DNA from 2 places in the Streptomyces sp. NPDC005266 genome. Region 1 is predicted to be linked to the other one. Evidence: predicted binding sites of a transcription regulator. Region 1 holds the regulator's gene; the other holds the start of a gene.
What was found. Region 1 encodes HrcA, which represses chaperone genes, less so after heat shock. Its sites were predicted from a motif close to TTNGCACTCNGNNNNNCNGAGTGCNAA; they were not measured.
Positions count from the first base shown of each region.

Region 1 (15,718 bases):
ACCGGCGGCACCCCGGTAGCCATGCCCGCCGGACCGTACCCGCCCATGGGGACGCCGGGCATGGTCGGCTGTGCGTACGGAGGGGGGTGATGCGGCTGGCCCTGAGGTGGCTGGGGCGACTGCTGCGGTACATGCCCGTACGGGCCGGGCGGCGGGCCGCCCTGCTGAGGCGGCTGCGGCGGTTGAGGCGGCTGCGGCCGGGCGTACGGGTTGGGAGTCTCCCCCGGTATCGACATGACGTGAACATACCCGAAAACAACCCGAAGGCCCCGCGCTGTCCTGGGGTGAGGACAGGCGCGGGGCCTTCGTATCGATCAAAGTGCGCCGCACCCGCGTGGCGAACGCAGGCCGCGTGCGGCGCGGTGCCGCAGCCGGAGCTGTCGGCTGCCGGTCGGAGCGGGTGAGAGGGACCGCTGGGCCCGGACCGGCGGGGTGGGGCGGTGCGCCCCGGAGCGTCAGCCCTTGAGGGAGGCGAGCTTCTGGGCGAGCGCCGACTTCTTGTTGGCGGCGTTGTTCTTGTGCAGAACGCCCTTGCTGACGGCCTTGTCGAGCTTGCGCGAGGCGACCCGGGCGGCCTCGGTGGCCTTCTCGGCGTCACCGGCGGCCACGGCCTCGCGGGTCCGGCGGATGGCGGTCTTCAGCTCGGACTTGACGGCCTTGTTGCGCAGCCGCGCCTTCTCGTTGGTCTTGTTGCGCTTGATCTGGGACTTGATGTTCGCCACGTAAAGAGCCTTCGCAGGTTCGTCGGGTTTTGCTGGATTCGTTGTGCACACGTGCCCGTGCGAGAGGGGCACGAGACACAGTCGGCCAGGCTACCAGCAGGGTGCATGGCGTCCCAAACCCGGAAGAGGTCGCCGTCCATGGGACCATGGACGGGACTGACCCACCCAGACAACACCGAGTCCCGCCTAGACACAGGACCCTGCGTGCCCGCGACCCCTACCAATGTGCCGGAGCCGAGCCGTACCGACCCGGCTCTGATCCGTAACTTCTGCATCATCGCGCACATCGACCACGGCAAGTCGACGCTCGCCGACCGCATGCTCCAGCTGACCGGTGTGGTCGAGCAGCGGCAGATGCGCGCGCAGTATCTCGACCGCATGGACATCGAGCGCGAGCGCGGCATCACGATCAAGTCCCAGGCGGTCCGGCTGCCCTGGGCGCCGACGACGGACGAGGGCGGCCCGGAGGCGGCCATCCATATCCTCAACATGATCGACACTCCGGGCCACGTGGACTTCACCTACGAGGTCTCGCGCTCCCTCGCGGCCTGTGAGGGCTGCGTCCTGCTGGTCGACGCGGCCCAGGGCATCGAGGCCCAGACCCTCGCCAATCTCTATCTGGCGATGGAGAACGACCTCACGATCATCCCGGTGCTCAACAAGATCGATCTGCCGGCCGCCCAGCCGGAGAAGTACGCCGCCGAGCTCGCCCACCTGATCGGCTGTGACCCCTCCGATGTGCTCAAGGTCTCCGCGAAGACCGGCGAGGGCGTGGCCGAGCTGCTGGACCGGGTCGTCGAGCTGGTTCCGCCCCCGGTGGGCGTCAAGGACGCTCCCGCCCGGGCGATGATCTTCGACTCCGTCTATGACGCGTACCGGGGCGTCGTCACGTATGTGAAGGTCGTGGACGGCACGCTCAGCAAGCGCGAGCGGATCAAGATGATGTCCACCGGCGCCGCCCATGAGCTGCTGGAGATCGGTACCAATTCGCCCGAGATGACCCCCGCCGATGGTCTGTCCGTCGGTGAGGTGGGCTATCTGATCACGGGTGTGAAGGACGTCCGGCAGTCCAAGGTCGGCGATACGATCACCCAGGTCACCAAGGGCGCGCAGGAGCCGCTGGGCGGCTACAAGGACCCGAAGCCCATGGTGTTCTCGGGCCTGTATCCGCTGGACGGCTCGGACTACCCCGAGCTGCGCGAGGCCCTGGACAAGCTCCAGCTCAACGACGCCGCGCTGGTCTATGAACCGGAGACCTCGGCCGCGCTCGGCTTCGGCTTCCGCGTAGGGTTCCTCGGGCTGCTGCATCTGGAGGTCATCCGTGAGCGTCTGGAGCGCGAATTCGGCCTTGATCTGATCGCCACCGCGCCCAACGTGGTCTACCGCGTGGACATGGAGGACGGCACCGAGCACACGGTGACCAACCCCAGCGAGTTCCCGGTGGGCAAGATCGCCGCGGTGCATGAGCCGGTCGTCCGGGCGACGATCCTGGCCCCCAGCGAGTTCATCGGCGCGATCATGGAGCTGTGCCAGAACCGCCGCGGGGTGATGCTCGGCATGGACTACCTCTCCGAGGACCGCGTCGAGATCCGCTACACCCTGCCGCTCGCCGAGGTCGTCTTCGACTTCTTCGACCAGCTGAAGTCCAAGACCCGCGGCTATGCCTCGCTCGACTACGAGCCCACCGGTGAGCAGACCTCCGACCTGGTCAAGGTCGACATCCTGCTGCACGGTGACAAGGTCGACGCCTTCTCCGCGATCACTCACAAGGACAAGGCGTACGCGTACGGCGTCCGGCTGGTCGCCAAGCTGCGCGAGCTCATCCCGCGGCAGAACTTCGAGGTGCCGATCCAGGCGGCGATCGGCGCCCGGGTCATCGCCCGTGAGACGGTCCGTGCCATCCGTAAGGACGTCCTCGCCAAGTGCTACGGCGGTGACATCTCCCGTAAGCGGAAGCTGCTGGAGAAGCAGAAGGAAGGCAAGAAGCGGATGAAGATGGTCGGCAGCGTGGAGGTGCCGCAGGATGCCTTCATCGCGGTGCTGTCCTCCGACTCCGACGGCGGCGGGGACTCCAAGGCGAAAAAGTAGCGCCGAGGGAGATCAGGGAAGTGAGTGGTCAACGGGCCTGGCGGGATGTATGCGCCGGGCCCGTTGTCATGGTGTGTATGAGGCGGAGGGCCCGCTGCCGTCGTTGAAACAACGTGACCCCGACCCCCTTACGCGGTAAGGATTCGGCCCTTACGCTGATCACCACTCGAAGGTTACTCGCGAGTCACCAAGCGAAGATGCGGGCCCCGGAGGATGCCGTGACCGACACCCAGAAACTGCTCGAGAACCGGCCGCCGTCCCTGGCGACGCACTTCCTCGAGCGCGTTGAGGCGACGCCGGATGCGGAGGCGTATCGCTACCCGGTCGCGCCCCCCTCGGGCGCGGGCCCCGATGAATGGCGCCCCTTGACCTGGCGCGAAAGCGCGGATCGAGTCTTCGCCATCGCCGCCGGTCTGATGAGCCTGGGGGTCCACCCCGAGGAGCGGGTGGCGCTGGCCGCCTCGACCCGCGTCGAGTGGATCCTGAGCGACCTCGGCGTGCTGTGCGCGGGCGCGGCGACCACCACGGTCTACCCGAGCACCAACGCCGAGGAGACCGCCTTCATCCTCTCCGACTCCGGCAGCCGGGTGCTGATCGCCGAGGACGCGGCACAGGTCGCCAAGGCGCGGGCCAAGCGCGATGAACTCCCCGACCTCGTCCATGTCGTGGTGATCAACGCCGAGGACGCGCTCCCCGCCGAGGGTGATCCGGAGGGCTGGGTGCTCTCGCTCGCCGAGCTGGAGAAGCGCGGTACCGCCCATCTGGAGCAGCAGCCGAACGCGGTACGCGAGCGGATCGACGCTCTGCGCGGCGACCAGCTCGCCACGCTCATCTACACCTCCGGGACCACCGGGCGCCCCAAGGGCGTACGGCTGGCGCACGACTCCTGGTCGTACATGGCCATCGTGATCGGCAATCTCGACGGACTGCTCTTCCCCGACGATGTGCAATACCTGTGGCTGCCGCTCGCCCATGTCTTCGGCAAGGTGCTGACGGCGGGACAGATCTACGTCGGGCACACCACGGCGGTCGACGGCCGGGTCGACAAGATCATCGAGAATCTTCCGGTGGTCCGGCCGACCTATATGTGTGCCGTGCCGCGGATCTTCGAGAAGGTCTACAACGGGGTGGCCCAGAAGGCGCGCGAGGGCGGCGCGGCCAAGTACAAGATCTTCCAGTGGGCGGCCGGGATCGCCCGCGACTACGCCAAGATCTCCCAGGACAACTTCCGCCGCACCGGCACCGCGTCCGTCCCCTTCGGCCTCAAGGTCCAGCACGCGCTGGCCGACAAGCTCGTCTACGCCAAGCTGCGCGAGGCGTTCGGCGGCCGGCTGCGGGCCGCGGTGTCCGGCTCCGCCGCGCTGGCGCCCGACATCGGCTACTTCTTCGCCGGCGCCGGCATCAACATCCTGGAGGGCTACGGCCTGACGGAATCCAGCGCCGCCAGCTTCCTCAACCCGGTGGACTACCGAACGGGCACGGTGGGCAAGGCGTTCCCCGGTCTGGAGGTGCGGTTCGCCGAGGACGGCGAGGTGCTGCTGCGCGGCCCCGGCATCATGCAGGGCTACCACGGCCTGCCGGACCTGACCGCGGAGGTGCTGGAGTCCGACGGCTGGTTCCACACCGGCGACATCGGCGAGCTGTCGCCCGACGGCTATCTCCGCATCACCGACCGCAAGAAGGACCTGATCAAGACCTCCGGCGGCAAGTACGTCGCCCCGGCCGAGGTCGAGGGCCAGTTCAAGGCCGTGTGCCCGTTCGTCTCCAACATCCTGGTGCACGGCGCGGACCGTAACTACTGCACCGCGCTGATCGCCCTCGACGAGCCGACGATCATGTCCTGGGCGAGCGAGAACGGCCTCGCGGGGAAGTCCTACGCGCAGGTCGTGGCCAACGATGAGGTGCGGCAGATGATCGAGGGTTATGTGCAGCGCCTCAACGAAGGGCTCCAGCGCTGGCAGACCATCAAGCAGTTCCGGCTGCTCCCGCGCGATCTGGACGTGGAGCACGGTGAGTTGACGCCCAGCCTGAAGCTGAAGCGGCCGGTGGTCGAGCGCGAGTACAAGGACCTGATCGAGGACATGTACGCCGGTACGAGGGAGGCCTAGAGAGCGCCCCGGTAGTTCGTCGGCGCATTACTTGCCGCACCGGGCGTGTGAATTTTCAACTCTTCAAGGTTCACTTGTGTAACTCGGTGTGTATGAGGGCGCTCCGTCTGTCACTCTGTCCGTGCCGGATATCGATACGGCACCTACGGAACTATGACGGAGCTTCTCAGGAGCCGCACAGTGGGGACGTCGTCTTCCGCCACGTCTGGTGGTTCGGTTGAGGATGGTGGGGTGGTTCTGCCGGTCGGAGGCGGCGGCGATGTCGGCCCCGTCCGCACCAGCGCGTCCGCGCGCGTCAGCCTGCCGGGCAATCCACTCGCGGCCTCCGCCGCGCGCCGGTTCGTCCGCGCCGCCCTCGCCGACTGGGCCGTACGCGACGTCCCGGCCGCCGGCCGGATCACCGACCGGGTCGAGGACGAGGCCGCACTGCTGGTCAGCGAACTGGTCACCAACGCCGTGGTGCACGCCGGCACCGCCGTCGAGGTGAGCTGCGCGCTGGATGTGCCGGGCTATGAGGGCGAACCCCCGTCCCTCGTCGTGGAGGTGACCGACCACCATCCCACCCGGGTGCTGGGCGGTGACCCGGAGGACGCGGAGGAGGGGGCGGAGGGCTCCGTTGGCCATGGGCTGCGTCTTGTCGCCGAGATAGCCGAGTCGTGGGGGATCACGTATCGGCGGGCGAGCAAGACGGTGTGGTTTCAGGTGTTGGTTGCCGGGGGTGGGGCGGAAGTTGGTGCCGGTCCCGGTGCCGGTGCCGGTGTGGGCGTGGGTGCCGGCGGCGGTGGCGGTGTGGGTGCGGGTGCCGGTGTGGGTGCCGATGCCGGTGCCGGTGTGGGTCCCGGTGCCGGTGTGGGTGGCGGTGTGGGTGCCGGTCCCGGTGTCGGTGGCGGTGTGGGTGTGGGTGCGGGTGTCAGTGACGGCGTCGACCAGGCTGACGGTCGCTTGGAGCAGGGCCTTGAGCAGGGCGCGCGCCATGACCCCGGCGGCGCCGTCGCAATCATCGCCCCCGCGCCCCGGCGGTTGCCCGCCCGCCGCGATCCCGAGTGGATGCGGTATGGCGCGCTGTCGTTTCTCGCCGAGGCGTCCGATCTGCTGGCCGGGCAGCTCGACGAGGACCTGGTGACCTCGCTCGCCGGGCAGCTGCTGGTGCCCCGGCTCGCCGACTGGTGCGCGGTGTGGATCGACGGTGTGAGCGGGCCGCCGCGGCTCGCCCGGGTCTGGCACGCGAGCGAGAGCCGCATGGAGGGGCTGCGGCGGGTGCTGGAGAAGGAGCCGCCGCAGTTGCCCGCCACGGCGCGTGGCGGCGCCGTGGAGTGGCCCTGGCCGGCCGACCCGGCCGCGTACGGGCCCGGTGGTGTGGCCATCGCCTGCCGGCTGATCGCGGGCGGCCGGGCCCTGGGCACGCTGCTGCTGGGCCGGGCCGGGCTGGTGCGGATGCCCGCTGAAGTGACCGGCCTGATCGAGGACTTCGCCCGCCGCGTCGCCCTCGCCCTCGCCGCCGCCCGCCGCTACACCCGGCAGGCGGACATCAGCCGGGTGCTCCAGCGCGGACTGCTGCCGTCCGGTATCGCGCGGATCCCCGGCGTCGAGTCGGCCGTGGTGTATGAGCCGACCGGCGACATCTCGGCCGGGGGCGACTTCTACGACGTCTTCCCGGCGGGGGACGGGCGCTGGTGCTTTGTGCTGGGCGACGTATGCGGGAACGGCCCGGAGGCGGCCGTGGTGACCGGGCTCGTACGGCCCTGGCTACGGCTGCTGGCGCGTGAGGGGTACCGGGTGGGGGAGGTGCTCGACCGGCTGAACCGGCTGCTGGGGGAGGAGGCCGTCGGGGAGGCGGTGGTGGCCGCCGGGGGTGGGGACGTGGACCTGGTGGGGACGGGGCTGGCGGGGTTGCCGGCGGGGGGTGGGATGGCGCGGTTTCTGTCGCTGCTGTACGGGGAGTTGGAGCCGTTGGGTGCGGATGCGGATGCGGATGCGGGTGGTGGTGGGGGTGTTCGGTGCACTTTGGCGAGTGCGGGGCATCCTTTACCGCTGGTGATGGGGCCGGATGGGGCTGTGCGGACGGTTGCGGTGCCGCAGATCTTGCTGGGTGTGGTGGACGAGGTTTCGTACGAGAGTGAAACGTTCGTTTTGGTGCCCGGCGAGACGCTGCTGTGCGTGACGGACGGGGTCACGGAGCACCGGTCGGGGAACCGGCAGTTCGACGACGAGGAGGGGCTGGCGGCGGCGCTCGGCCAGTGCGTGGGGTTGTCGGCGCGGGAGGTGGCGGAGCGGGTGCGGCGGGCGGTGCACGAGTTTGCGGCGGAGCCGCCGGATGACGATCTGGCGATGTTGGTGCTGAGGGCGGTGTAGCGGTGTAGCGGGGGTGGGCGCGCGGTCGCTCGGTGGCCGGGTGCGGGTCGTTCGGTGGCCGGGTGCGGGTCACCTCAGCGTCCGGGGCCCCGCCCCTGCAGCCCCGCCGCCCCGCGCGTGTCGGCGGCTGTCCGCCCGGTGGCCCCTCGGCAGGCGCCCGCTCCGTCCGCTGCCCCGAGGTGTCCGCCCGGTGGCCCCTCGGCAGGCGCCCGCTCCGTCCGCTGCCCCGAGCCCCGCTCACCCGTGCGGACGGGGGTACGCCGTTATCCAGCCCGTCCGGGGACCCAGCCCCTCCGGCGTTTGAGGAGCGGGGGGCGAAGCCCCGGACGAGGTCTGGGGCTTCGCCCCGGAGGGGGCGCGGGGGCGGAGCCCTCGAAGACGTGGGCCGGGGCGGAGCCCTGGTTCGGGAAGGGGCGGGGTGGGGGCTCCGACCGCCGCGGGCTCCCACGACCGGGTCCCGAGGCTCTGGGGATGGCGGACAATGGGGTCATGCCTTCCGTATTGCCCGATGGCGAGCCCATGCCCGAAGACGGCGCGCTGCCCGCACGCGCGCTGGAGGGGGCGCACGAGCGGCCGCTGGGGTTCTATCTGCACGTGCCCTACTGCGCGACCCGCTGCGGGTACTGCGACTTCAACACGTACACCGCCAGTGAGCTGCGCGGTTCCGGCGGGGTGCTCGCTTCGCGGGACAACTACGCCGAGCTGGTCGTGGAGGAGATACGGCTGGCGCGGAAGGTGCTGGGGGACGGCCGGAGGTCCGTGGAGACGGTGTTTGTCGGGGGCGGGACGCCGACGTTGCTCGCGGCGGGGGATCTGGGGCGGATGCTGGGGGCGATCCGGGAGGAGGTCGGGCTGGCGGAGGGGGCCGAGGTCACGACCGAGGCCAATCCGGAGTCGGTGGATCCGCGGTATCTGGCCGAGTTGCGGGAGGCGGGGTTCAACCGGGTCTCGTTCGGGATGCAGAGCGCCCGGCAGCATGTGCTGAAGGTGCTGGACCGTACGCATACGCCGGGGCGGCCGGAGGCGTGTGTGGCGGAGGCGCGGGCCGCGGGATTCGATCATGTGAATCTGGATCTGATCTACGGGACGCCGGGTGAGAGCGACGCGGACTGGCGGGCCTCGCTGGAGGCGGCGCTGGGGGCGGCGCCGGATCATGTGTCGGCGTATGCGCTGATCGTCGAGGAGGGGACGCAGCTGGCGCGGCGGATCCGGCGGGGGGAGGTGCCGATGACCGATGACGATGTGCATGCGGACCGGTATCTGATCGCGGAGGAAATGCTGTCGGCGGCCGGGTTTGAGTGGTACGAAGTCTCCAACTGGGCGACGTCGGCCGCAGGCCGGTGCCGCCACAACGAGCTGTACTGGCGCGGCGCCGACTGGTGGGGCGCCGGCCCGGGGGCGCACAGCCATGTGGGCGGCGTGCGGTGGTGGAATGTGAAGCATCCGGGGGCGTACGCGCAGGCGCTGAGCGAGGGCCGCTCGCCCGGGGCGGGCCGGGAGGTGCTGGCCGACGAGGAGCGCCGGGTGGAGCGGATCCTGCTGGAGCTGAGGCTGGCCGAGGGGTGCCCGCTGGCGCTGCTGCGCCCGGCCGGGGCGCGGGCGGCGGCGCGGGCGCTGGGGGACGGGCTGCTGGAGCCGGAGCCGTATGGGCAGGGGCGGGCGGTGCTGACGCTCAGGGGTCGGCTGCTGGCGGACGCCGTGGTGAGGGATCTGGTCGACTAAGCGTTTACGGCGAAGTCAAGTGCTGATCCTTCTCGGCGTCCAAGTCCTCGGCCAGGCCGAACGGCGAGGGATCAGCGGCGAACTTCACCGCATCCGCTTAGGCGGTCACGAAGTCGATCAGGTGCTCCACCCGGCCCAGGAGTTCGGGCTGGAGGTCCTTGTATGAGTGGACCGAGGAGAGGATCCGCTGCCAGGCGGCTCCGGTGTTCTCGGGCCAGCCCAGGGCGCGGCAGACGCCCTTCTTCCAGTCCTGGCCGTGCGGCACGGTCGGCCAGGCCGGGATGCCCACCGAGGACGGCTTCACGGCTTCCCAGACGTCGATGTAGGGGTGCCCGACGATCAGGACGTTCTCGTCGGTGACCTGCTCGGCGATGCGGGACTCCTTGGAGCCGGTCACCAGATGGTCGACCAGGACGCCGAGGCGGGCGTCCGTGCCGGGTGAGAAGTCGCGGACGATGGCGGGGAGGTCGTCGATGCCTTCCAGGTATTCCACGACGACGCCCTCGATCCGCAGATCGTCGCCCCAGACCCGTTCCACCAGCTCCGCGTCATGGCGTCCCTCGACATAGATGCGCCCCGCGCGGGCGACCCTCGCGCGCGCTCCCGGTACGGCGATCGAGCCGGAGGCCGTGCGCCGGGGTGTGCCGGGGGCGGCCGTGCGCGGGCGTACGAGGGTGACGACGCGTCCTTCCAGGAGGAAGCCGCGGGGTTCCATGGGGAAGACGCGGTGCTTGCCGAAGCGGTCCTCAAGGGTGACCGTGGGCCCCTGGGCGGTCTTCTCGCAGCGGATCACCGCACCGCAGAACCCGGTGGTGACCTCCTCGACGACGAGGTCCGGGTCGGCGGGGACCTCGGGGGCGGGCTGCTGCCGCTTCCAGGGCGGGGTCAGGTCCGGGTCGTACTGTCGCATCCGGGTGACGATAGCGCGAGGGACTAGGTGGACACGCCGAAGCGGGCGGCGAGTTCGTCGCGTTGGGCGCGGACGAAGGCGGCGTCCACGACGGAGCCGTGGCCCGGGACGTAGAGCGCGTCCTCGCCGCCGAGGGCGAGCAGCCGGTCGAGGGCGGCGGGCCACTGGGCGGGGACCGCGTCGGGTCCGGCCTGGGGCGGGCCCGACTCCTCGACCAGATCGCCGCAGAAGACCACCTCGGGCCGGCCGGGGGCCAGGACGGCCAGATCATGGGCGGAGTGGCCGGGGCCCACGTTCGCCAGGAGGACGGGGCGATCGCCCAGGTCGAGGGTGAGCTCGCCGGAGACCACGTGATGGGGGAGTACGAGGTGATCGGCGGCCTCGGTGGCGGCCTCCCGGTCCACGCCGTGCCGGATGGCGCTCTCGCGCAGCAGCTCCCTGTCGTGGCGCAGCAGCCCGTCGAGCCCGGCGGCCCCGTACACCTCGCAGCCCGCGAAGGCGGCCGTGCCGAGGACGTGATCGAAGTGCGGGTGGGTCAGTGCGATGCGGGTGGGGCGGCGGCCGGTGATCCGGGTGATCTGGCGGCGGAGCTCGGCGCCCTCGCGCAGCGTGGCTCCGGTGTCCACGACGAGGACGTCGGTCTCGCCGACGATCACGCCGATCGTCTCGTCCCAGCCCGGCATCCGGCGGCGGGCGACACCGGGCGCGAGCTGCTCCCAGCCCGCCTCTTCCCAATACGTCTCCATACCGAGACGCTAGCTCTCAGGGCGATAGCGTGGCGGGTCGGGCGGAGCCGCCACACTGCGGCTCTTGCCCACGCCACCGGCCCCCGCCGTACACTGGCTGAGGGGTTCTGGCACTCGTGCCCTTTGAGTGCCAGAGAGACGACCTGATGAGACCGCTGGACTGGAGGTGCGCGGGGTGCTCAGCGAACGCAGACTCGAAGTGCTGCGTGCCATTGTCCAGGACTATGTGGGGACGGAGGAGCCGGTCGGCTCCAAGGCGCTCACCGAGCGGCACCGGCTGGGGGTCTCCCCGGCCACGGTGCGTAACGACATGGCCGCTCTGGAGGACGAGGGTTTCATCGCCCAGCCGCATACGAGCGCCGGGCGGATTCCCACGGACAAGGGTTACCGGCTCTTCGTGGACAAGCTGGCGGGAGTCAAGCCGCTGTCCACCCCGGAGCGCAGGGCCATTCAGAACTTCCTGGACGGCGCCGTCGACCTCGACGATGTGGTGGGGCGTACGGTGCGGCTGCTGGCGCAGCTGACCCGGCAGGTCGCGGTGGTGCAGTACCCGTCGCTGACGCGTTCGACGGTGCGCCATGTGGAGCTGCTGCCACTGGCCACGGCCCGGGTGATGCTGGTGCTGATCACCGACACCGGGCGGGTCGAGCAGCGCATGGTGGACTGTCCGGCTCCGGTCAGCGAGGAGTCGCTCGCCGATCTGCGGGCCCGGCTCAACAGCCGGGTCGTGGGGCGGCGGTTCGCGGATGTGCCGCAGTTGGTGCAGGATCTTCCGGAGTCCTTCGAACAGGAGGACCGCGGGACGGTCTCGACCGTACTGTCGACCTTGCTCGAGACGCTTGTCGAGGAGACCGAAGAGCGGCTGATGATCGGCGGCACCGCGAACCTCACGCGTTTCGTGCATGATTTCCCCCTGACGATCCGGCCCGTCCTGGAGGCACTTGAGGAGCAGGTCGTCCTCCTCAAGCTGCTGGGCGAGGCCAAGGACTCGGGCATGACCGTGCGGATCGGGCATGAGAATGCTCACGAGGGGCTCAACGCCACCTCGGTCGTCGCGGTCGGCTACGGTTCGGGCGACGAGGCCGTCGCCAAACTCGGCGTGGTCGGACCGACCCGCATGGACTACCCCGGAACGATGGGAGCGGTACGCGCAGTGGCACGTTACGTCGGACAGATCCTGGCGGAGTCGTAAGTGGCGACGGACTACTACGCAGTCCTGGGCGTGCCGCGTGATGCCTCACAGGACCAGATCAAGAAGGCATTCCGCCGGCTCGCTCGCGAGCTGCATCCGGATGTGAACCCGGACCCGAAGACCCAGGAGCGGTTCAAGGAGATCAACGCCGCTTACGAGGTCCTGTCGGACCCGCAGAAGAAGCAGGTCTACGACCTCGGCGGCGACCCGATGTCCGGGGCCGGCGGAGGCGGCGGCGCCGGTGGCTTCGGCGCGGGCTTCGGCAACTTCTCCGACATCATGGACGCCTTCTTCGGCACCGCCTCGCAGCGCGGCCCGCGGTCCCGGACCCGGCGCGGCCAGGACGCCATGATCCGTCTCGATGTGGAGCTCAGCGAGGCCGCGTTCGGGACGACGAAGGACATCCAGGTCGACACCGCCATCGTCTGCACCACCTGCAGCGGCGAGGGCGCGGCGCCGGGCACCTCGGCGCAGACCTGCGACATGTGCCGCGGCCGCGGTGAGGTCTCGCAGGTGACGCGGTCCTTCCTGGGCCAGGTCATGACCTCGCGGCCGTGTCCGCAGTGCCAGGGCTTCGGCACCGTGGTGCCGACCCCGTGCCCGGAGTGCGCGGGCGACGGGCGGATCCGCTCGCGGCGCACGCTGACGGTGAAGATCCCGGCCGGTGTGGACAACGGCACCCGGATCCAGCTGGCGGGCGAGGGCGAGGTCGGCCCGGGCGGCGGCCCCGCCGGCGACCTGTACGTGGAGATCCACGAGGTGCCGCACCCGGTCTTCCAGCGGCGCGGCGACGACATGCACTGCACGGTGACCATCCCGATGACGGCGGCGGCGCTGGGCACCAAGGTGCCGCTGGAGACGCTGGACGGGCTGGAGGAGGTCGACATCCGGCCCGGCACCCAGTCCGGCCAGTCGATCCCGCTGCACCAGCGCGGCGTCACCCATCTGCGGGGCGGCGGCCGAGGCGACCTGATCGTGCATGTCGAGGTGACGACCCCGACCAAGCTCGACCCGGAGCAGGAGGAGCTGCTGCGGCGGCTGTCCAAGCTGCGTGGCGAGGAGCGCCCGACGGGGGAGTTCAAGCCGGGGCAGCAGGGGCTGTTCTCGCGCCTGAAGGACGCCTTCAACGGGCGGTGATCCGGTGACGGGCCGGTGCGGAGGGCATGGCACGATGTGGCCATGTCCACCGCACTGACCGATCTCTTTCGGTATCCGATCGTGCAGGCGCCGATGGCGGGCGGAGCCTCCTGCCCGCAGCTCGCCGCCACCGTCTCCCGTGCCGGCGGCCTCGGGTTTCTCGCTGCCGGCTACAAGACGCCGGAGGCGATGTACGAGGAGATCAAACAGGTACGGGGGCTGACGGACCGGCCCTTCGGCGTGAATCTGTTCATGCCGCAGCCGGCCACCGCCGACCCGGCCGCCATCGAGGTCTACGGCGAGCAGCTCGCGGGCGAGGCGGCCTGGTACGAGACCTCGCTCGGTGACCCCGACGCGGGGGCCGACGACGCGTACGAGGCCAAGCTCGCCGTCCTGCTCGACGACCCGGTGCCGGTCGTCTCGTTCACGTTCGGCTGCCCCACCCGCGCCGTTCTCGACTCCCTCGCCAGGGTCGGCACTCGTACGGTCGTCACCGTGACCTCGCCGGTCGAGGCGCAGACCGCTCAGTGGGCGGGCGCCGACGCCGTGTGCGTCCAGGGCGTGGAGGCCGGCGGCCACCAGGGCAGCTACCGGAACGATCCGGCGGCCGACGGCATGGGCGCCGGCATCGGCCTGCTGTCGCTGATCGCGCTTGTCCGGGAGTATGTGCAGGTCCCGATCATCGCCGCGGGCGGGCTGATGCGCGGTGCGCAGATCGCCGCGGCGCTGGCGGCGGGCGCGTCCGCGGCCCAGTTGGGGACCGCGTTCCTGGTCTGCCCCGAGTCCGGGGCCAATCCGCTGCACAAGCGGGCCATGACCGATCCGCTGTTCGGCCGGACCGAGCTGACCCGCGCCTTCTCCGGCCGTCCGGCCCGGGGCCTGGTCAACCGGTTCATGCGCGAGCACGGCCCGTACGCCCCCGCCGCCTACCCCCAGTTGCACCACATGACCTCCGGCCTCCGTAAGGCCGCGGCCAAGGCGGGCGATCCGCAGGGCATGGCGCTGTGGGCCGGGCAGGGGCACTGGCTGGCGCGGGAGCTGCCCGCCGGGCGTCTGGTGGAGACGCTGGCGATCGAACTGGACTCGGCGCGGGCCGTGTTGAACCTCCTGCCCCAGCGCGGTGCGGTGTCATGACCGCCCCCGTGTTCGTGGCCGACTCCCTGGCGGGGGCGGCCGTGGGGGACCGGATCGTGCTGGACGGGCCGGAGGGACGGCACGCGGTGTCCGTACGGCGGCTGCGCGTCGGTGAGCCCGTCGTCCTGACGGACGGCCACGGTGCGGGCGTGTACGGCGCTGTGGCGGCCGTCGAGGGCAAGGACCGGCTGCTGGTCGAGGTCGCCGAGGTGCGCCGGGAGACGGCGCCCAGCCCGCGGATCACCGTCGTCCAGGCGCTGCCGAAGGGCGACCGCGGCGAGGTGGCCGTGGAGACCATGACGGAGACGGGCGTCGACGCCGTCGTGCCGTGGGCCGCCGCGCGCTGCATCACCCAGTGGAAGGGCGAGCGCGGCCTGAAGGCGCTCGGTAAGTGGCGGTCGACGGCCCGCGAGGCGGGCAAGCAGTCCCGTCGGCTGACCTTCCCCGAGGTCACGGACGCGATGACGACCAAACAGGTTGCTCGACTTCTCGCCGAAGCCGATTTCGCGGCCGTGCTGCACGAGGAGGGCAGTGAGCCCCTGGCCATGGCCGAACTGCCGGGCGAGGGGGAGATCGTGCTGGTCGTGGGGCCGGAAGGGGGCGTGTCCGCAGAGGAGTTGGCCGCCTTCGCCGAGTCCGGCGCGCGGCCCTACCGGCTGGGCCCGGGCGTGCTGCGCACCTCCACGGCCGGAACGGTCGCCGCCGCACTGCTCCTGGGGCGTACGGGCCGCTGGAGTTAGGGCACCCATTTCTGGGCTCGGTTCTCCCCCGGCCACACCCATTTTTGGGCTCGGTTCTCCCCCGGCCACCGCTGGGAGGTGCCCCCGCCGGGGCGCTGAAGCCCGCGTCGGCGGTCGACCGTGCTCGGCCCTTCGCGCGGCGGGTAGCGGCGGAAACCCGAGGCCACTCACACTGGCCGAGGACGGTCTTCCGGTTCGCCACCCGCGGTGGGAACCTGTCGCCCATGGGGGTATTGAGCCAGGTACGGCAGGGACGGGCCCTTCCGGCCCTCGCGGCGGCGCTCGCGGTGGCCGTCGCGGTGACGGGATGTGAGCCCAGGGACGGCGGCGGGGTCAGCTCCATCAGTGTCGCGGTCACCACGGATCGGGTCGCCTCGCGCGCCCTGGAGAAGGGCGGGGTCGGTGTCCGCTGGCTGACCTGCACCGCGGACCTCAAGAGCGACCGTACGGTGGGAGCTTCGGCCTCCGGTGAGTCGCGCCGGACGGGCCGGACGGACGCGACGGTCAACTGCCGCGGCAGGACCGAGAACGACAAGGACATCAAGGTCACCGGCAAGGTCACCTATGTGCGCGAGAACCACTGCGTGCGGGGCGACTTGACGGGCAAGGTGGACGGTCGGAAGGTGTTCGAGGCGAAGGTGATCGGGGAGTGCGACGGCGGCGGCCGGGAGACCGAGCGCCCCGGGCCCACCCGCAGTCACCCCTGGCACCACCGGACCACGGCCGGGAGCGGAACACAGGGCAAGTAGGGCTCGTGCGCCCCGTCGGCGGGGCATCCCGGTACCATCCGGTCCGTACCAGCCGACGATCCGTAAGGAGCCACCGGTGGCGGGAGAACCGCAGGCCGACTGCCTGTTCTGCAAGATT
Region 1 covers NZ_JBEXHC010000013.1:63,511-79,228, reverse strand. Annotated here, with positions in the region: gene ABZU99_RS22670 (hypothetical protein) at 1-236, opposite strand, end outside; gene rpsT (30S ribosomal protein S20) at 456-722, opposite strand; gene lepA (translation elongation factor 4) at 927-2,810, shown strand; gene ABZU99_RS22655 (long-chain fatty acid--CoA ligase) at 3,029-4,918, shown strand; gene ABZU99_RS22650 (ATP-binding SpoIIE family protein phosphatase) at 5,072-7,270, shown strand; gene hemW (radical SAM family heme chaperone HemW) at 7,760-8,992, shown strand; gene ABZU99_RS22640 (DUF3097 domain-containing protein) at 9,090-9,902, opposite strand; gene ABZU99_RS22635 (MBL fold metallo-hydrolase) at 9,926-10,648, opposite strand; gene hrcA (heat-inducible transcriptional repressor HrcA) at 10,824-11,840, shown strand; gene dnaJ (molecular chaperone DnaJ) at 11,841-12,977, shown strand; gene ABZU99_RS22620 (nitronate monooxygenase) at 13,020-14,111, shown strand; gene ABZU99_RS22615 (16S rRNA (uracil(1498)-N(3))-methyltransferase) at 14,108-14,851, shown strand; gene ABZU99_RS22610 (hypothetical protein) at 15,076-15,600, shown strand; gene ABZU99_RS22605 (histidine triad nucleotide-binding protein) at 15,677-15,718, shown strand, end outside.

Region 2 (15,718 bases), on a different contig from region 1:
GGTAGAGGTCGCTGACGTCGGCGCCGAGGTTGGTCATGCCCCAGCTGACGTTCTGGTTGTGACCTATGACGACGCCGGGCATGCCGGCGAAGGTGAAGCCCGCCGTGTCGTACGGACAGGCGCTGGAGACCTGCTTGCAGTGCAGGCCCATCTGGTACCAGACGGACGGCAGCTGCGGGGCGAGGTGGGGGTCATTGGCGAGCAGGGGCTTGCCGGTGGTCGTGTACTTGCCGGAGATGACCCAGGAGTTGGAGCCGATGCCGGTGCCGTTCGGGCCGAGCAGCGCCGGGACCTTGTCCAGGGTGGTGGACAGCGAGGACAGCTGGCTCTGCAGCCCCTGGGCGGCGCCGGTGGCCCCGCTCCCGGCGTTGCCGCCCTGCGTCGCGTCGGTCGCGGTCGCCTGGGGGTCGAACTCGTCGGTGGCCTCGTTGAGGGCCCCGCCCTGGACGATGGACTTGTTCCGGCTGTACGGGTAGGACGGATAGAGCTCCTCTATCTGCTTGGCGCTGAGCCTGCTGGAGGCCAGCGCCCGGTCCACCTCGTCCTGCATATTGCCGCGCAGATCCCAGGCCATCGCCTTGAGCCAGGCGACCGAGTCGACCGGGGTCCACTTCTCGGGCTGGTAGCCGTCGTTCTTGAGGTCCAGGGCCGCGTACTCGACGGACAGTGCCTTGCCCTGGTGGTCCTTGAGATAGGCGTTGACCCCGTCGGAGTAGGCGCGCAGATACTTCTTGGTGGTCGCCGACAGCTTGGTGTCGTACTCCTGCTGGGCCACCCGGTGCCAACCCAGGGTGCGCAGGAACGCGTCGGTCTCAACCTGGCCGGATCCGAACATCTCCGACAACCGTCCCGCCGTCATATGGCGGCGGACGTCCATCTCCCAGAAGCGGTCCTGGGCCTGAACGAACCCCTGGGCCCGGAAGAGGTCCTCAGGGGTGTTGCCGTAGATCTGGGGTATCCCATAGCCGTCACGTTTGACCTGTACGGGACTGGACAGCCCCTTGAGCTGCAGCGATCCCGTGGTCTCCGGGAAAGAGGCACGCACCGTACTGATGCTCCAGTACGTGCCGTAGCCGACGCCTCCGATCAGCAGCAGCACGACTGCTATGACGATCAGGCGGACGCGTCGGCCCTTCTTCTTACGAGGAGAGCCGGTTTTGTTGGCGGGCATCGCTGTCCTTCGAGGGGCAGGGTGATCCTGGGAGTGCTTGAGCAACCATAGGCGCAGCGCTGTCGCCGCCCCTACGCGGAGTCATGACTGACGCCCCGCATCGGCCACCCGGCCATGCGGACCGCCCATCCGGCCGGGCTTCTACACCTCGGCACACGACCCGCGTAGGAGGCCCGCGTCAAGAACCCGTAAAATGTTAGGTAAGGCAATGAAGTTCCGGTCGGCCGGGAACCGCGCGAACCGTTCCCGCCGCTCGCGCGAGAAAGGTCCGGCCCCTGACTGTTCACCACCTCAATGAACTGCTGCTGATCTGCTCCCTCATCCTGCTTGTCGCGGTGGTGGCCGCCAGGGTCTCCTCCCGCAGCGGCCTGCCCACACTGCTGATCTATCTGGGCATCGGCGTCGCCATCGGCACGGACGGAATCGGGGTCACCTTCGACGACGCCGAGCTGACGCAGGTCATCGGCTACGCCGCGCTCGTCGTGATCCTGGCCGAAGGCGGTCTGAGCACCAAATGGCGCGAAATAAAACCCGCTCTGCCGACGGCCGCCGCGCTGTCCACCGCGGGTGTCGCGGTGAGCGTGGGGGTCACCGCTGCGGCGGCGCACTATGTGGTGGGACTGGACTGGCGGCAGGCGCTGATCATCGGCGCGGTGGTGTCGTCCACGGACGCGGCGGCGGTCTTCTCGGTGCTGCGCAAGGTGCCGCTGCCCAAGCGGCTCACGGGCGCCCTGGAGGCCGAATCCGGCTTCAACGACGCCCCGGTGGTGATCCTGGTGGTCGCCTTCTCCGCGCGGGGGCCCATTCCCCCCTGGTACTCCCTGATCGGTGAGATCGCCATGGAGCTGGCGATCGGCGCGGTGATCGGCCTCGCGATCGGCTGGCTCGGAGCGTACGGGCTGCGGCATGTGGCGTTGCCGGCCTCGGGTCTGTACCCGATCGCGGTGATGGCGATCGCCATGGCGGCCTACGCGGTCGGCGCGATGGCGCACGGGTCCGGCTTCCTCGCCGTCTACGTCGCCTCGCTCCTGATGGGCAACGCGCGGCTGCCGCACTGGCCGGCGACGCGCGCCTTCGCCGAGGGGCTGGGCTGGATCGCCCAGATCGGCATGTTCGTCCTGCTCGGACTGCTGGTGACCCCGCACGAGTTGCTCGATGACATCTGGCCCGCCATCGTCGTCGGACTGGTGCTGACCGTGGTCGCCCGTCCGTTGTCGGTACTGATCAGCACGGCGCCGTTCGGCGTGCCGTGGCGGGAGAAGGCGCTGCTGTCCTGGGCCGGACTGCGCGGTGCGGTGCCGATCGTGCTGGCGACCATCCCGATGGTCGGCGAGGTGCCCGACAGCCGCCGGATCTTCAATATCGTCTTCGTCCTGGTGATCGTCTACACCCTGATCCAGGGACCGACACTGCCCTGGCTCGCCAAATGGCTGCGGCTCGGGGAGACGGACGCCACCTCCGACCTGGGCATCGAGTCCGCGCCGCTGGAGCGGCTGCGCGGGCATCTGCTGTCGGTGACGATCCCCGAGGGCTCCAAGATGCACGGGGTCGAGGTCGCCGAGCTGCGGCTGCCGCCCGGGGCCGCGGTCACCCTCGTCGTACGGGGAGGGTCCAGCTTTGTGCCGCTGCCGTCGACCGTATTGCGGCGCGGCGACGAACTGATGGTGGTGGCCACGGACCCGGTGCGCGACGCGGCGGAGCAGCGGCTGCGCGCGGTGGGCCGCGGCGGCAAACTGGCGGGCTGGCTGGGCACCGGCGGGGCCTGACGGAGCCGGTGCCGCGCTGCGGGCCGGACGTGGGATCGATCACCGAATGACCTGGCCCAGTGGACTGACGGCCGGGAATACTGCACTATGGAGCGTCGTTAGCACTCATTGAGTGAGAGTGCCAGGAGGAAGTACGTGCCGACCTACCAGTACCAGTGCACCGCGTGCGGCGAGGGCCTCGAGGCGGTGCAGAAGTTCAGCGACGATGCCCTGACTGAGTGCCCGAACTGCAAGGGACGCCTGAAGAAGGTGTTCTCGGCGGTCGGCATCGTCTTCAAGGGCTCCGGCTTCTACCGGAACGACAGCCGCTCCTCCTCCAGCTCCAGCAGCTCGGGCGGTGGCTCGGCCAAGCCGGCGGCGAAGAGCGACAGCGCGAGCTCGTCGTCGTCCTCGGACGCGTCGTCCGGGTCGGGCTCGACGTCGTCGTCCTCCCCCTCCTCGACGTCATCGTCCTCGTCGACGTCCTCGACGTCGAGCAGCGCCAGCTCGGCCGCCTGATCCTTCGGCCGCCTGATCTTCACGACACCCCGCCGCGCCTCTTTAGGACGCGGCGGGGTGTCGTTCGTCCGGAGGCGGCTGGCTAGGGTGATCGCATGGCCGAGACCAGCAGCAGACAAGCCGACATAGGGGTCATCGGGGGGTCGGGGTTCTATTCGTTCCTCGACGATGTGACCGAGACCACCGTGGAGACCCCCTATGGGGCGCCGAGCGATTCGCTCTTCCTCGGCGAGATCGCCGGACGGCGGGTCGCCTTCCTCCCCCGCCACGGCCGCGCCCACCATCTGCCGCCGCACCGGATCAACTACCGCGCCAACCTCTGGGCCCTGCGCTCGGTCGGGGTGCGGCAGGTGTTCGGACCGTGCGCGGTGGGCGGGCTCCAGCCGGAGTACGGACCAGGGACGCTGCTCGTGCCGGATCAGCTGGTCGACCGCACGAAGAGCCGGACGCAGACCTACTTCGACGGCGAGCCGCTGCCGGACGGAGGGGCGCCGAACGTCGTGCACACCACATTCGCCGACCCGTACTGCCCGGTGGGGCGGCAGGCAGCCGTGGCGGCGGCGCGCGGCCGCGGCTGGGAGCCGGTGGACGGCGGGACGATGTGCGTGATCGAGGGGCCGCGCTTCTCCACCCGGGCCGAGTCGCGCTGGCATGCGGCGCAGGGCTGGTCGGTGGTCGGTATGACCGGTCACCCCGAGGCGGTGCTCGCACGGGAACTGGAGCTTTGCTACACGTCGTTGACGCTGGTCACCGACCTGGACGCAGGGGTGGAGACGGGCGAGGGCGTCTCGCACACCGAGGTGCTGAAGGTGTTCGGGGAGAACGTCGGCCGGCTGCGTGAGGTGCTCTTCGACGCGGTGGGCAAGCTGCCGGACACCTCCGCTCGGGACTGTCTGTGCAGCCGTGGGCACGAGGGCTGGGACCTGGGGATCGATCTGCCGTAAGAGCGCGTCGGGGCGTCGGGGCCGGGGCGGGGCGGCGTAGGTGTCGCTCGCCCGGGTGAGGGAGTTGTCCACAGCCCCGGGGGTCGTCCACAGGCCCAAGCGGGATCGGGCGAGGCCGGGCATCGTGAAGGGGCCAGAAGCTCCCGGTCCCTCACGGCAGGCGGTGATGTGCCATGTCCCATCCGTCCCCCACGCTCGCGTTACCCCGCTCCGCTCCCCCGGCCCGTCCGGTTCCGCGGTTCGGCCCCGTGCGGGTCGGCCGCGAGGGCGGATACCGGGTCCGGCGGGCGGTGCGGCGGCGACGGCGCGCGATGGCGGCCGGGCTGGCGCTCACGGCCGCCGCACTCGCCGCGGCGGCACCACCTGGCCAGGACCGTGCGGACCGGGCGTCTTCAGCGGCGCCCGCCCCGGCGGCTGACGGCCAGGCCGGGGGCCGGGCCGGCGAGGCGCGCCCCGCCCTGGTCTCCGCACCGGTCCGGATCGCCGACGCGGCCGCGGTGCGGCTGCTGCACTCCGGCGACCGGGTGGATGTGCTGGCCGCGCCCGCTCCCGACTCCGCCGCTCAGGGCCGTCCGTCCGGCGCCGCCGCACGGGTGGTCGCGCGCGGAGTCACGGTGGCCTCTGTCCCCGGGGGCGGCGGGGCTGCGGACGGCGACTCCGCGGAGTCGGGCGCTGTGGACGCGGGGTCCTCGGCCGACGGCGGGGCGCTGGTGGTGCTGACGGTGCCGCGAGCGGCGGCCGCCGCGCTGGCCGGGGCCGCGGCCGGCTCCCGATTGGCGGTGGCACTGTGCCGCTCCTGACGCCCCCGCCCCGTTTCCTGCCCGTTCCCCTTGCCGGTGTAGGTTGCGGAACCGTCCGCTCCAGCACCGACGCGGCGAAAGAGAGGCAGTGGGTTGAGCGAGGAGAAGGTGTCCGAGGAGAAGCAGAGCGTCTTGGAGGGCTTCAAAGCCTTCCTGATGCGCGGCAATGTGATCGACCTGGCTGTCGCGGTCGTCATCGGAGCCGCCTTCACCGCCGTCGTGAACTCCATAGTGAAGGGCTTGATCAATCCCATAGTCGGCGCCTTCGGCACGAAGGACCTCGAGAAGTACCGCTCATGCCTCAAGGCGCCCTGCGAGACGAACGCCGCGGGGGATGTCATCCATGGCATCCCGATCCTCTGGGGCACCGTGCTCAGCGCCGTGCTGACCTTCTTGATCACGGCAGCGGTGGTGTACTTCCTGATGGTGCTGCCGATGTCGCGCTATCTGGCGCGGAAGGCCGCCAGGGAGGCGAAGGCGGAGGAGGAGCAGGCCCAGACGGAGGCCGCGGAGATCACCCTGCTCCGCGAGATACGCGACGAGCTGAAGGCGCAGCGCGGCAGCGGTCCCGCTCTCCAGAAGGGCAACGGCTCCAGCGCCTAGGGATCCGTCAGAGGTGGTGGGGCGGCTTCTCGTCGAGGAACCGGGCCAGATCCGCGGCGCTGTGGGCGCTGTCGCCGGGAACCCGCTCACCCCACCCGCGGTCCGTATCGTCCGATGACTGCTGCGCCAGCGGATCTCCGAAGTCCAGCGCGGCGGCAGGATCACGCGGTCCAGGGGCAGGGGCGGTGCTCATGCCTCAAGAGTACGGCCGCGCGAGCGGCTCGGTGTACCGGCCGAGCTCGTCGTGCCACCACAGGTCCCGGCCGGGCGTCCAGGACACCGGGCGGCCCAGCCGGTGGACCACCAGCACCGACCGCACCTCCGGGCAGCCGGGCAGCGCCCGGTCGACGAGCTGCTTGAGCGGCTGCGGCTCCCCGCAGCGCTGCTCACCGTCCGCGGTGATGACCACCCTGGCGCCCATCTTCCGGATCCGGTCGCGCAGTTCATGGGCGCGCAGCCCCACGGGGAGGCTGCCGCGGACGACATCGAGCCGGCCGCAGGCAAGCGTGGCGATCACGGATTCGGGCACCAGCGGCAGGTGCACCGCCACCCGATCCCCGGCACGCACCCCGAGCCGGGTGAGGGCGGCAGCGGCCCTGGCCGCCTGGTCGAGCAGCTCGGCATGGGTGAGCTCCTCGGTGCAGTCCGGCTCGCTGATCCAGCGGAGGGCCACCCGGGCGGTCTGCCGCGTATCGGCGGCCAGGGTCGAGAGCTGCTCCGTCCGAGAGGTACGGGGCAGGGCGGTCTTCTTCGGGGCGGGAGCGAACGGCATGCCGCACAGACTGCCGCCAGGCCATCAACGTCTGATGAACGTCCTCTACATGGGCGGCCGGAGGCTCCCTCCAGGGAGCCGCGGCCCCGGCTCGCGCCGCGCGGCCGGGGTCGAGGGAGGCGCCGTTCCCGGCCCGTCCGTCCCCTCCTGGCCACGCTCCACGACCATGGCACGGCTTCCCGTGCTACGCATAGCTTCCATGAATGCCGACGGGACCATCCCCGAATCTCCCCCTCCCGGCCGGGCCGACGGGCTGACGGATGTCCGCGGGCTGCGCGTCGGCCATGCCCAGCGGTCAGGTGGCGGCTGGCTGACCGGGACGACCGTGGTGCTGGCGCCCGAGGGCGGGGCGGTCGCCGCGGTCGATGTGCGCGGGGGCGGTCCCGGCACCCGGGAGACCGACGCCCTCGATCCGCGCAATCTCGTCCAGCGCGTCGACGCCCTCGTGCTGACCGGCGGCAGTGCGTTCGGCCTCGACAGCGCCTCGGGGGTGACCGGCTGGCTGGAGGAGCAGGGCCGGGGCTTCCGGGTCGGCCCCGATCCGGCGCAGGTCGTCCCGGTGGTTCCGGCCGCCGCCCTGTTCGATCTGGGCCGGGGTGGCGACTGGCGGGCCCGGCCGGACGCGGCGCTGGGCCGTGAGGCGATCGAGGCCGCGGCCCGTGCCGAGCCGGGCGCGCCGGTCGCGCAGGGGAATGTGGGCGCGGGCACGGGCGCGGTGGCCGCCGGGCTCAAGGGCGGCACGGGGTCGGCCTCCACGGTGCTGCCGTCCGGCCTCACGGTGGCCGCGCTGGCGGTGGTCAACGCGGCGGGCTCGGTGGTCGATCCACGGACGGGCGTGCTGTACGGGCAGGCGTTCGAGCCGTCGGAGGGCGGCGCGCCGCCCCGGCCCGGGGAGGCCGAGCACGCGGAGGCACTGCGCCGGCTGTCCGCGGCGCGGGCCGAGTCGCAGCGGCGCCAGGCCGCGTCCGTACGCCCCCCGCTCAACACCACCCTGGCGGTGGTGGCCACCGACGCCGCGCTCACCCGGGCCCAGGCGCACAAGCTCGCGGGCACGGCGCACGACGGGCTGGCGCGGGCGGTCCGGCCAGTGCATCTGCTGTCCGACGGCGACACCGTCTTCGCCCTGGCCACGGGCGATCACCCGCTGGTGGCGGACGACGGCCAGGGCGGCACCGCGGATCCGGCGTTCGGGGTGCACCGGGAGAGCGGGGCGCTGAACGAGGTGCTGGCGGCGGGGGCGGATGTGCTGACGCGGGCGGTGGTCGCGGCGGTGCTGGCGGCGGAAGGCGTGGACGGCCCCGGGGGCGTCTTCCCCGCGTACCGCGATCTCTACGGCCGCTGACCGGGCCGCCGGGAGATCCGGAAGAGGGACGAACGGAAGAGAGAAAGAAGAGACGAAGGGGGAGGGACATCACCATGGACACCGACACCGATCTGCTGATCGTCGGCGGAGGCCCGGCCGGTTGCGCCGCCGCCCTGATGGCGGCGAGCGTGGGGATGCGGTCCGTGCTGATCGAGTCGGACGAGGACCTGTGCGGTGCACTGCGGCGTATCCCGGTGCTGGGCAACGTCCTCGGCTTCACCAGCGGTCCCGGCCTGGCGGCGGCGATCGAGGCCGATGTGGCCCGTTGCGATCCCTGCCGGGTCGCGCTGGGCCGCCGGGCCACACGCGTCGACGCCTTCGACGACCGGGTGGAGGTCACCGTGGAGCCCACAGGGGCTCATGCGTCGCGACTGACCGCGCCGTACGCGGTCGTCGCCACGGGGGTCGGGCCGCTGAGACCCGAGGAGGCGGGATGGCTCAGCGGCGCCGAGGGAAGGGCCCTGTCCCCACTGCGGGAGGCGGATGCGGAGGAGCTCACCGACCGCACCGTGCTGGTCCTGGGCGCGGACCGTCCCCTCGGCACCCTGACCCGCGCCCATCCGGAGCTGACGACCCGTTTGCTGGTCGCCCATCCGCCCGAGGACGCCTACAAGACCGAGGAGATCAGAGGGGACTCGCGGGTGGAGCCGGTGGCCGTGCGGCGGCTGGCGTTCGGGTCCTCGCCGGCCGGCTCTTCCCCGGCGCCCATCACCGCCGAGGTCATGACCGTGGAGGGCGAGCGGCGCACCCTGACCGCTGATATCGCGTTCCTCAACATGGGCAGCGCCCCGGCGCCACCGGGCGGGGCCCTCGCCGCCGACCCCTCGGGATACTGTCCGCCCTCGCGCCAGCACCCCCGGGTCTTCACCGCGGGTGATCTGCGCTCGGCGCGCTTCCAGCGGATCGCGACCGCCATGGGATCAGGCGGCGAGGCCGCGCTCGGCGCCTACTACGCCTCGCGCGGCCTGCCCACGGACATCGGCGCCATGGCGCCCGACGGAGCTGGGGGTGACTGAGATGCGCTCAGACCGCGACCGCCACCTTCGCCTCGTCCTCGGTGGCGCCGCCCGGGGCGGCCCCGTCACCGGCCGAGGCGGCCGTGGTGGCCTCCGGCTCCGCCGTCTTCCGCAGCCCCTTGAGGAGGACCGCCAGTCCGGCCGACACCGCCGTGCCCGCCACGATGGCCAGCAGGTAGAGGAACGGCTGGCCGATCAGCGGAACCACGAAGATGCCGCCGTGCGGGGCGCGCAGGGTGCAGCCGAAGGCCATCGACAGCGCGCCGGTGACCGCGCCGCCCGCCATCGACGAGGGGATCACCCGCAGCGGGTCGGCCGCCGCGAACGGGATCGCCCCCTCGCTGATGAAGGAAGCGCCCAGCACCCAGGCGGCCTTGCCGTTCTCCCGCTCGGTCTTGGTGAACAACCGCCCCCGCACCGTGGTGGCCAGCGCCATCGCCAGCGGCGGGACCATGCCGGTGGCCATCACGGCGGCCATGATCTTGAGGCTGCCCGCGGACGGGTCCGACACCGCGATCCCGCCCGTCGCGAAGGCGTACGCCACCTTGTTGACCGGACCGCCGAGGTCGAAGCACATCATCAGGCCGAGAATCACGCCGAGGATGATGGCGTTGGCGCCGGAGAGGCCGTTGAGCCAGTCGGTCATCGCCTTCTGCGCGGAGGCGATGGGCTTGCCGATCACCACGAACATCAGGAAGCCGACGACCGCCGAGGAGATCAGCGGGATCACCACGACCGGCATGATGCCACGCAGTGCCGCCGGGACCCTGAACCGCTGGATGCCCATGACGACCGCGCCCGCGATCAGACCCGCGACCAGACCGCCGAGGAATCCGGCCTTGATGGTGGTCGCGATGAAGCCGCCGACGAAGCCGGGGACCAGACCTGGCCGGTCGGCCATGCCGTAGGCGATATAGCCCGCCAGGACCGGCACCAGGAAGGTGAACGCCGCACTGCCGATCTGGAAGAGGAGCGCCGCCCAGCTGGCGGTCTCGGTCCAGATGAAGTGGTCCGCGACGGACTTGGCGCTCGCGATCTCGTAGCCGCCGATCGCGAAGGCGAGCGCGATCAGCAGACCGCCCGCGGCGACGAACGGGACCATGTAACTGACGCCCGTCATCAGCCACTTGCGCAGCCGGGTGCCGAAGCCGTCACCAGCGCCGTCCGCGTCCATCGGGGCCGAGCGCTCCGTGGCGGTCGCCGGGGCGCTGACCTCGCCGCGGGCGGCCTTCTCCCGCGCCTCGGCGACCAGTTCGGCGGGGCGGTTGATGCCCGCCTTCACCCCGACGTCCACGGTCGGCTTGCCCGCGAACCGGCCCTTGTCCCGCACCTCCACATCGTGCGCGAAGATCACCGCGTCGGCGGCGGCGATGGTGGCGGCGGGGAGCTTGTCGAATCCGGCCGAGCCCTGGGTCTCGACCACCAGCTCGACGCCCGCCTCACGAGCGGCGTTCTCCAGCGACTCGGCAGCCATATAGGTGTGGGCGATACCGGTCGGGCACGACGTGACGGCGACGATCCGGAAGGGGGCCACAGGCTCCGGGACGGCGGCCTCCTGCGCGGGGGTCTGCGGGGTGGCCTCCTGCACGGGGTGCGCGGAGGCCTGCGGGGCCTCCTGCACAGGGCGCGCGGAGGTCTGCGGGGCAGCCTCTTGCGCGGGGGGCTGCGGGGTGGCCTCCTGCACGAGGCGCGCGGGGGTCTGCGGGGCGGCGGCCTCGCCGGCCTCAGCCGGCTCCTCGGCCGCGGCCCGCTCGTCGCCGCGGATCAGGGCGGCCGCCTGCTCCGGCTGGTCGGCCGCGCGCAGCGCGGCCGTGAAGTCGGCATTCATCAGCTGCCGCGCCAGGCTCGACAGGATCGTCAGATGGTCGCTGTCCGCGCCCGCCGGGGCGGCGATCAGAAAGATCAGGTCGGCCGGACCGTCGGGCGCACCGAAGTCGATACGGGCCGTGCTGCGCCCGAAGGCCAGCGTCGGCTCGGTGACATGTTCGCTGCGGCAGTGGGGTATGCCGATGCCGCCGTCCAAGCCGGTCGGCATCTGTTCCTCGCGGGCCGCCACGTCGGCGAGAAAACCGTCGAGGTCGGTGACGCGACCGGCCGCGACCATGCGTTCGGCGAGCGACCGGGCGGCGGCTTCCTTGGTGTCGGCGGACAGGTCCAGGTCGACCAGATCCGCGGTGATCAGCGCGCTCATCTCGCGGCTCCCTTGTGTGCGATGCCGCCCTGGGGCAGGCGGGCGTACGGAGTGGGGACTGGGGGGCTGGGGTGGGCGGGGCCGGTCACGCGGGCTCCTTGAGAGCACGGTCCAGCGGGACGTCCGCCGTCACGAGGACGGCGGAGGGGTCGAGGTCGGCCGGGGTCGGCATCGCGCTGCCCGGCAGCTGCACGGCGGCCGCGCCATGGGCCACGGCCGCGGTGAGCGCGGCGGCTCCGGTGCCGCCTGCCGCCAGGAATCCGGCGAGCGAGGCATCGCCCGCGCCGACGTTGCTGCGGACGGTGGCGACCGGCGCCGAGCCGAAGTAGGCGCCCGTCTCGTCCACCAGCAGCTGGCCGTCGGCGCCGAGGCTGGCCAGGACGGCGCGGGCGCCCAGCCCGCGCAGTTCCTCGGCCGCCTTGACCGCCTCGCCCACGGTGGCCAGCGGCCGGCCGACGGCCTGGGCCAGCTCCTCGGCGTTGGGCTTCACCACATCCGGGCGCTCGCGCAGGGCGGCGGTCAGCGAGGGGCCCGAGGTGTCCACGGCGATCCGGGCGCCCGCCCGATGGGCCCGGACGACCAGCTCGGCGTACCACTCGGGAGCGAGGCCGCGCGGCAGGCTGCCGCAGCAGGCGATCCAGTCGGCGCCGTCGGCCCTGGTCCGTACGGCCTCCAGCACCGCCTCGGCCTCGGCGGCGCTCAGCTCTGGTCCGCCCGCGTTGAGCTTGGTGAGGGTGCCGTCCGGCTCCGCGACGGAGATGTTGACCCGGGTGGAGCCCGTCACGGGCACCCCCGCCGCCTCGATGCCCAACCCCTCCAGCAGCCGGGCGAGCAGCGCGCCCTCCGGGCCGCCGAGGGGCAGCACGGCGACCGTGCGGTGTCCGGCGGCGGCCACGGCGCGCGAGACGTTGACGCCCTTGCCGCCGGGGTCGACCCGGTCGGTGGTGGCCCGCAGCACGGCGCCGCGCTCCAGCGCCGGGATCTCGTACGTGCGGTCCAGGCTGGGGTTGGGGGTGACGGTGAGAATCATGCGCGTACCACTTCCGTGCCCTGCCGCTCGATGGCGAGGGCGTGCTGTGGGCTGAGCCCGGTATCCGTGATGAGCAGATCGACGGCGTCAAGGCCGCCGAACCGGGCGAAGTGCTCCTGGCCGAACTTGGCGGAGTCCGCGAGCAGCACCACCCGGCGGGCGGCGCCGATCATGGCGCTCTTGACGGCCGCCTCGGCGAGGTCGGGGGTGGTCAGCCCGCCCTCCAAGGAGAAGCCGTTCGTCGCCAGGAAGACGACATCGGCCTTGATCTCGCCGTAGCCGCGCAGCGCCCATGCGTCCACGGCGGCGCGGGTGCGATGCCGGACCCGTCCGCCGACGAGGTGCAGGGCGATACCGGGGTGGTCGGCGAGGCGGGCGGCGATCGGCAGCGCATGGGTGACGACCGTGAGACCGGCCTCCAGCGGGAAGGCGGCGGCGAACCGGGCGGCCGTGGAGCCCGCGTCGATGATCACGCTGCCGTCGGAGGGCAGTTCGGCGAGGGCGGCGCGGGCGATGCGGTCCTTCTCATCGGCGGCGGTGGACTCGCGCTCGGCGAGGTCGGGCTCGAAGTCGAGCCGGCCGGCCGGGATGGCGCCCCCGTGCACACGGCGGACGAGCCCCGCCCGGTCCAGGGCCCGCAGATCGCGCCGTACGGTCTCGGCGGTGACCTGGAACTCCTCGGCGAGGGACAGCACATCCACCCGTCCGCTCTCGCGGGCGAGCCGGAGGATCTCCTGCTGACGCTCCGGTGCGTACATGTGGGTTTACGCCCCTTCCATGCCCGAACCTGTGATTTCGCGGCCACATTACGATGCTGCTTCCACAAAGTAAACAGACTCGGGCACGAAACAAACTCGACCGGGCATCGTCGACGAGCGCCCCCTTCAGCGCCATGTCCGAATGCCGCCGGACTTCCCGCACCCGCCCGGCGAGGATCGTGTCATGTCCTCAGGGACCACCACAGATCCTCGGGGACCACCACAGAGCGGATTTTTCATCCTCCTCAGGGAGTAAAGGAGCAGACATGTCACTCGACGGCAAGGCGGCCCTGGTCACCGGCGGCAGCCGCGGCATCGGCGAGGCCGTGGCGATCCGGCTCGCCGAGGACGGCGCCGATGTCGCGCTGACCTACCACAGCCGGGCCGACCGCGCGGCGGACGTCGTCGACCGGATCAAGGGGCTGGGCCGCCGGGCCTGGGCCGTCCAGGCGGACAGCGCCGACGCGGAGGCGGTGCGCGCCGCCGTGTCGGGGGTCGCCGCCGAGTTCGGCCGGCTGGACATTCTGGTCAACAACGCGGGCGTCGGCGTGCTCGGTCCGATCAGCGAGCTGGCACTGGCGGATGTGGACCGCGTTCTCGCCGTCAATGTCCGGGCGCCGTTCCTGATGGCCCAGGCGGCCGTCGGGCATCTGGCCGACGGGGGGCGGATCATCAACATCGGCAGCTGCATGGCCGAGCGCGTCGCGTTCCCCGGCGGGAGCCTCTACGCGACCAGCAAGACCGCGCTGACCGGGCTGACCAAGGCCCTGGCCCGCGAGCTCGGCCCGCGCGGGATCACGGTGAACCTGGTCCACCCCGGCCCGGTCGACACGGAGATGAACCCTGCCGACGGCGAAAGCGCCGCCCTGCAGACCGGCTTCACCGCGCTCGGCCGCTACGGCCGGCCCACGGAGATCGCCTCGATCGTGGCCCACCTCGCGGGCGACAGCGGCCGCTACCTCACCGGCGCGTCGATCGCCGTGGACGGCGGCTTCGCCGCCTGATCACCGGGGCAGCGGAAGGCCGGGCAAAGGGCGAGCCCCGGCGCTGGGGGGGGGAGAGGCGCCGGGGCTCGGTCCAGGGGGTGGTGCACAGGGTCCATGTGATCTGTGATGTCTTGGGCTCCCGGAATCCGGGGGCGCGGGTCTGGTTTCCGTATGACTCAGCTCTACGTATGACTCAAGCGGCGGCGTCGAAACCGGTCTGGCGCGCCATCTTCTTCAGCTCAAGCAGTGCGTGCTTCTCAATCTGGCGAATCCGCTCACGCGTGAGGCCATGCTGCTTGCCGACCTCCGTCAGCGTGCGCTCCCGGCCGTCGTCGATGCCGTACCGCGCCTTGATGATGGAGGCGGTGCGGTCGTCGAGGCGACCGATCAGGTCATCCAGCTCCTCGCTGCGCAGCAGCGTCATCACCGACTGCTCGGGCGAGACCGCCGAGGTGTCCTCCAGCAGATCGCCGAACTGGGTCTCCCCTTCGTCGTCGACCGACATGTTCAGGCTGACCGGGTCACGCGCCCAGTCGAGCACGTCCGAGACCCGCTCCGTGGTGGAGCCGAGCTCCCCGGCGATTTCCGCGTGCTCCGGCTCACGGCCGTGCTCACGGTTGAACTCCCGCTGCACCCGACGGATCCGGCCGAGCTCCTCGACCAGATGCACGGGCAGCCGGATCGTACGGGACTGGTCCGCGATCGAGCGTGTAATGGCCTGGCGAATCCACCAGGTCGCATACGTCGAGAACTTGAAGCCCTTGGTGTAGTCGAACTTCTCCACCGCGCGCACCAGGCCTGCGTTGCCCTCCTGGATCAGGTCGAGCAAGGGCAGCCCACTGCGCGGGTAGCGGCGCGCCACGGCCACGACGAGGCGCAGGTTGGAGCGGATGAAGACGTCCTTGGCGCGGGCGCCCTCGGCGGCTATCGCCTCCAGCTCCTCGCGGCTCGCACCTGCGGCGGGGGCGTCCTCAACCTCCCCGTCCAGGATCTGCTGGGCGTATACACCCGCCTCGATGGACTGGGACAGCTCGACCTCCTTCGCCGCGTCCAGCAGCGGGGTGCGAGCGATCTCGTCGAGATACATGCCGACCAGGTCGCGATCGGCGATCTCCCCGCCTGTGGCGCGAACACTGTTGGCCCCATCAGCACCACCGCTGGTGGACTGATTACGGGCGACGGCACGGGTTGCCATGCGTGCTCCCTTGCAAATGGATCGGGCGCGGACTATGGACGGACCTTCCGGACCTTCCTCTGCCGGGTGCCCCGTCCGATGGAAACAACGACTGGAATCCGGACAGAATTCCCATGCCGTGCACACCTTTTTGTGATCATGCAGTATCCTGTCGGCGCACAGAGCCGTCTGCGTGGCGCCGGAGTGCCGGAAAACGCAGGTCAGGCCCCCTTCGCGGGGGTCATCCCAGCCCTCCCCCGCCGCTCTCCCACCCCACAAGACGAATCTCGTGCGTCCCGGGTTGCCCGGGGACGTCCACGAGCCGGGTTGCCGGGTGCGGCGTATGGGTGTGCGCTGGAAAGCGACAGGTCAGGGGCGGGATACGGCGACGAGGAGGTCCTGCCATGAACGCGCCCGCGGCCCCCGCGGCCCCCCTACGTGAACGGCGTCACCCCGGGATTCATGCCCCACGCCTCCACCCCTCCGCCTCCTGGGTGGTCCCGCTCGTCCTGGGCGTCGTCTTCGGCGGCTGGGCGATCTTCATCGATCACAACCAGGGGTCGAGCCTCCTGGCTGCCGGCATTCTCGGCCTGGTGGCGGCCGTGGTCGTCGGAGCGGTCTGCTACGCCGTCGGCAGGGTGCAGTC
Region 2 covers NZ_JBEXHC010000001.1:717,000-732,717, forward strand. Annotated here, with positions in the region: gene ABZU99_RS03295 (penicillin acylase family protein) at 1-1,171, opposite strand, end outside; gene ABZU99_RS03300 (potassium/proton antiporter) at 1,447-2,937, shown strand; gene ABZU99_RS03305 (FmdB family zinc ribbon protein) at 3,073-3,435, shown strand; gene ABZU99_RS03310 (S-methyl-5'-thioadenosine phosphorylase) at 3,531-4,379, shown strand; gene ABZU99_RS03315 (RcpC/CpaB family pilus assembly protein) at 4,553-5,179, shown strand; gene mscL (large conductance mechanosensitive channel protein MscL) at 5,288-5,782, shown strand; gene ABZU99_RS03325 (hypothetical protein) at 5,790-5,975, opposite strand; gene ABZU99_RS03330 (AMP-binding protein) at 5,979-6,554, opposite strand; gene ABZU99_RS03335 (P1 family peptidase) at 6,754-7,896, shown strand; gene ABZU99_RS03340 (FAD-dependent oxidoreductase) at 7,971-8,933, shown strand; gene ABZU99_RS03345 (fructose-specific PTS transporter subunit EIIC) at 8,941-11,124, opposite strand; gene pfkB (1-phosphofructokinase) at 11,210-12,154, opposite strand; gene ABZU99_RS03355 (DeoR/GlpR family DNA-binding transcription regulator) at 12,151-12,912, opposite strand; gene ABZU99_RS03360 (3-oxoacyl-ACP reductase family protein) at 13,179-13,916, shown strand; gene ABZU99_RS03365 (sigma-70 family RNA polymerase sigma factor) at 14,092-15,093, opposite strand; gene ABZU99_RS03370 (hypothetical protein) at 15,477-15,718, shown strand, end outside.
Region 2: ABZU99_RS03305 (FmdB family zinc ribbon protein) is a predicted target of HrcA. The motif match lies at 3,036-3,062, and genes of this name have one in related genera.